2 regions of the Streptomyces sp. iso_384 genome follow, and region 1 is predicted to be linked to the other one. Evidence: riboswitches for the same ligand, from Rfam matches in the RefSeq annotation. Region 1 holds a riboswitch; the other holds the start of a gene.
What was found. A riboswitch is a leader RNA that binds a small molecule or an ion and turns the genes downstream of it on or off. The one in region 1 is predicted to bind S-adenosylmethionine.
Positions count from the first base shown of each region.

Region 1 (2,384 bases):
TCGGCGTCAACCTGGAGCTGACCCCGCAGCGGGTCGTCGAGGTCGCCGAGGCGGCGGGCATCACCTTCTGCTTCGCCGTGAAGTTCCACCCCGCCCTGCGGTACGCCGCCAAGGCCCGCAAGGAGCTCGGCGCGCAGACCACGTTCAACATCCTGGGCCCCCTCACCAACCCGGCCCAGGTGCGTGCCCAGGCGGTCGGCGTCGCCGACGCCCGGATGGCGCCCATCGTCGCGGGCGTGCTCGCCGACCGGGGCAACTCCGCGCTGGTCTTCCGCGGCGACGACGGGCTCGACGAGCTGACCACCACCGCCACCTCCCGGGTCTGGGTGGTCCGCGACGGCGCGGTCCGCGAGGAGGCCTTCGACCCGCGCGACGTCGGGCTGCCCATCGTGCCCGTCGAGGCGCTGCGCGGCGCCGACGCCTCGTACAACGCCGATGTGGCCCGCCGCCTGCTGGACGGCGAGACGGGTGCGGTACGGGAAGCGGTGCTGCTCAACTCGGCGGCCGCCCTGGTCGCCCTGGACCCGGGAGCCGGCCCGCTGGCCGAGCAGCTCGCGGCGAAGATCGCGGTGGCGGCCGAGGCCATCGACTCCGGAGCCGCCAAGCGTGCGCTGGAGCGCTGGATCGCGGCCAGCAACGCCTGAGCGCGCCGGAGAGACACCTCCGGAGCACACGGTGTGACGCAGGGCGCGGTCCGGATGCCGGACCGCGCCCTTGCGCGTGTGGACACGTATGGCAAGATGCTGCGCAGGTCATGAGTGACAGCGACTACGGCCCCGGCCCGCTGTCCGGCAACCCTCCGTCCGTGGCGGGGTGCCCCGGGTGAAGACCAGGCCGTAGGCAGCGAGGTCTGCGGCAAGCGCGGGCCCCTCGGCATCCAGCGGATGTCAGCCCCCGGGGTCCTGGTCCCTAGGGAGTCTCTTGTGAGCAAGCGAATGCGCTAGGGCCTGTCGTCACCTTCCCGTCTGCCGGGCGGCACCTGGCACGCACGCTCGCGGCGTTGCCGAAATGCCCTGGTAGCTCCGCTACGAGGCCATTCCGGCGCCTTGCGATCGCACGCATCATGCGCCGCCCGGCCGCCGTCGGGCGACGACGGGAAGGTGACGACAGGCCCTAGGGCTCGTCCCAGGGCTTCTCCACGCCCTGTGCTGACCGCCCTTCTTCAGCGCACCTTCTTTCTTCCTTCTCCGCGCCGTCGCGTATCCGCAGGCGCGTGGAATTCGCCTGCCTGTTACGGGAGTTCGCCATGTCTGTCTCCACCGCTGCCCTCGACTCGTCGGTTTGTACCCCGCTGCCCGTTCTGGGGCAGGACGTCACCGTTCCGCTCGTCACCGGCGGTGAGGTCACCTACGCCGCGCTCGACTACGCCGCCAGCGCCCCCGCCCTCCAGCGGGTCTGGGACGACGTCGCCGCGTACGCCCCGTACTACGGCAGCGTCCACCGCGGCGCCGGCTACCTCTCGCAGCTCTCCACCGACCTCTTCGAGAACAGCCGCCGCACGGTCGCGGAGTTCCTCGGCTGCCGCGTCGAGGACCAGGTGGTCTTCACCCGCTCCACCACCGACTCCCTCAATCTGCTGGCCGCCGCGATCCCCGCCGACTGCCAGGTCTTCGTGTACGAGACCGAGCACCACGCCTCCCTGCTGCCCTGGCGCGACGCCCAGGTCACCTACCTCGACGCGCCCCGCACCCCGGGCCAGGCGGTGGAGACCCTGGAACGCGCGCTCGCCGACCGCGACCCCTACGGCCCGGCCCTCGTCTGCGTCACCGGCGCCTCCAATGTGACCGGTGAGCTGTGGCCGGTGCGGGAACTGGCCGCCGCCGCCCACGCGCACGGCGCCCGCATCGTCCTGGACGCCGCCCAGCTCGCCCCGCACCACCCGGTGGACATCGCCGAACTGGACGTCGACTGGGTCGCGTTCTCCGGCCACAAGCTGTACGCGCCCTTCGGCTCCGGGGTCCTGGCCGGCCGCGCCGACTGGCTCCAGGCGGCCGAGCCGTACCTCGCCGGCGGCGGCGCCTCCCGCAAGGTCGCCCGGCGCGCCGACGGCGGTGTGGACGTCGACTGGCACACCACGGCCGCCCGCCACGAGGCCGGTTCGCCCAACGTCATCGGTGTCTACTCCATCGCCTCCGCCTGCAAGGCCCTGACCGAGGCGGGCTTCGACTCCCTGGTCGCCCGGGAGCAGGAGCTGGTGGGCCGGGTCCGTGAGGGTCTGGCCGCGGTGCCCGAGGTGCGGGTGCTCTCGCTGTTCGGCGACGACGCGCCCCGGGTCGGCGTCATCTCCTTCGTGGTGCGCGGCTGGAACAGCTCGCACTTCGCCGCCGCGCTCTCCGCCGAGTACGGCATCGGCGTCCGCGACGGTCTCTTCTGCGCCCACCCGC
Region 1 is NZ_JBWBTT010000001.1:2,207,364-2,209,747, forward strand. Features, by position in the region: gene trpD (anthranilate phosphoribosyltransferase) at 1-644, shown strand, start outside; SAM riboswitch class IV at 751-868, shown strand; gene AC0VY3_RS09625 (aminotransferase class V-fold PLP-dependent enzyme) at 1,247-2,384, shown strand, end outside.

Region 2 (2,384 bases), 5.2 Mb from region 1:
CCGAAGATGCCCTCGGTGCGCGCCAGCAGCTTGATCGCGTCGACGACCTGCTCGTCGTTCACGTCCTCCACCGCGCCGCCGGTGCGGCGGGCGATGTCCAGGACGTACGGGCCGTCGGCCGGGTTGCCGATGGCCAGCGACTTGGCGATGGTGTTCGGCTTCTGGGGCCGTACGACGTCGTGACCGGCCTTGAAGGCGGCGGAGACCGGGGAGCAGCCCTCGGCCTGGGCGCCGAAGATCTTGTACGGCTTGTCCTCGACGAGGCCGAGCTTGATCAGCTCCTGGAGCCCCTTGTCGATCTTCGTGAGCTGGGAGCCGGACGCGATCGGGATGACGATCTGGTCGGGCAGCCGCCAGCCGAGCTGCTCGCAGATCTCGTACGCCAGCGTCTTGGAACCCTCGCCGTAGTACGGGCGGAGGTTGACGTTGACGAAGCCCCAGCCCTCGCCGAGCGGGTCGCCGATGAGCTCGGAGCAGAAGCGGTTGACGTCGTCGTAGTTGCCCTCGATGCCGACCAGTTCACCGCCGTACACCGCGGCCATGACGACCTTGCCCTGCTCCAGGTCGTGCGGGATGAACACGCAGGAGCGCAGTCCGGCACGGGCGGCGGCGGCGCCGACGGCTCCGGCCAGGTTGCCCGTGGAGGAGCAGGAGAGGGTGGTGAAGCCGAAGGCGCGGGCGGCCTCGACGGCGATCGCGACGACGCGGTCCTTGAAGGAGTGCGTCGGGTTGCCGGAGTCGTCCTTCACGTACAGGCCGCCGGTGACGCCCAGCTCACGGGCGAGGTTGTCGGCCTTGACCAGCTTGGTGAAGCCGGGGTTGATGTTGGGCTTCTCCGCGACGTCGGAGGGCACCGGCAGCAGCGGTGCGTAGCGCCAGATGTTGTTCGGACCGGCCTCGATGCGCTTCCGCAGCTCCTCCGGGGAGCCGGTGGGCAGGTCGTAGGCCACTTCCAGCGGTCCGAAACAGGACGCACAGGCGAAAAGCGGGCCGAGCTCGAAACGCTCGCCGCACTCGCGGCAGGAAAGCGCCGCGGCGGGACCGAGGTCCACGGGGGCGGTGGTGGCAGTACCTGCAACGGTCTGAACAGCCATGATGGCGGAGGCCCTTTCTCCTCATCTTCCTTGCGACGCATTTCGCCACAAGACGGAATTGGCACCTTCCCCACCGTGACCTCGCGGTCGGCAGGAGGGTTGCCGGGACTTCAACGGGCCGTTCCCTCAGTCCCTCTGGATGAGCTCTATGGCGCTGGATCTTCGATCCAGGCGTTTATGTGCGGTCCGACCCCGACATGCGACGGCCATACGCGTTGTTCAAGACTGTAACCGAAGCATCGGACCGTTGAGATAGTCGTCCGAACCGCGAGATGGATCACACACAGGGAGTGCCGACCGTGCTCGAAGAGGTGGAACGCTGGCTGACCAGGCGTTCCTGGTCGTCCGGCGACCGCCCGCTGAACCGGCTCACCGACGCCCGGAACGCCGATCCGCGCGTCACGTCGGTGAGCGTCGTGCTGCCCGCGCTGAACGAGGAGGCCACGGTCGGCACGATCGTGGCGACGATCCGCCGGGAGCTGATGGAGAAGGTCCGGCTGGTCGACGAACTCGTGGTGATCGACTCCGGCTCCACCGACGCCACCGCCGCCGTGGCGCGGGCGGCGGGCGCCCGGGTGGTCCACCGGGACGCGATCCTGCCCCGGATCCCGCCCCTGCCCGGCAAGGGCGAGGTGCTGTGGCGGTCGCTCCTGGTGACCAGCGGCGAGATCGTCTGCTTCGTCGACGCCGACCTCAAGGACTTCTCGGCGGACTTCGTCTCGGGCACGGTCGGGCCGCTGCTCACCGATCCGGCCGTCCAGTTCGTCAAGGCGATGTACGACCGCCCGCTCGGCGACAGCGCGGGGCAGGGCGGTCGCGTCACCGAACTGGTGGCACGCCCGCTGCTCAATCTGCACTGGCCGCAGCTGGCCGGATTCGTACAGCCGCTGGGCGGCGAGTACGCGGTGCGGCGGTCCCTGCTGGAGCGACTGCCGTTCCCGGTCGGTTACGGAGTGGAGCTGGGCCTGCTGGTCGACGCGCTGCACACGGTGGGCCTGGACGCGCTGGGCCAGGTCGACGTCGGCGTGCGCATCCACCGCCACCAGGACGGGCAGGCGCTGGGCCGGATGGCGGCGGCGATCTACCGCACGGCGCAGCTGCGGCTCTCCCGGGGCCATCTGGTGCGGCCCGCGCTGACCCAGTTCGAGCGCGGCGAGGACGGTTTCGTGCCGCGCACCCATGCGGTGGACACGGAGGAGCGGCCGCCGATGCGGGAGATCGCGGAGTACGCGGAGCGCCACGCGGCGTGAGCGGGTGGGGCGCGTGCCCCTCCGAGGCGTTTGACGGCTT
Region 2 is NZ_JBWBTT010000001.1:7,382,336-7,384,719, forward strand. Features, by position in the region: gene thrC (threonine synthase) at 1-1,094, opposite strand, end outside; SAM riboswitch class I at 1,113-1,240, opposite strand; gene AC0VY3_RS33210 (glucosyl-3-phosphoglycerate synthase) at 1,394-2,344, shown strand.
Region 2: linked by a shared signal. The riboswitch ahead of thrC (threonine synthase) and the one ahead of AC0VY3_RS09625 (aminotransferase class V-fold PLP-dependent enzyme) in region 1 are both predicted to bind S-adenosylmethionine.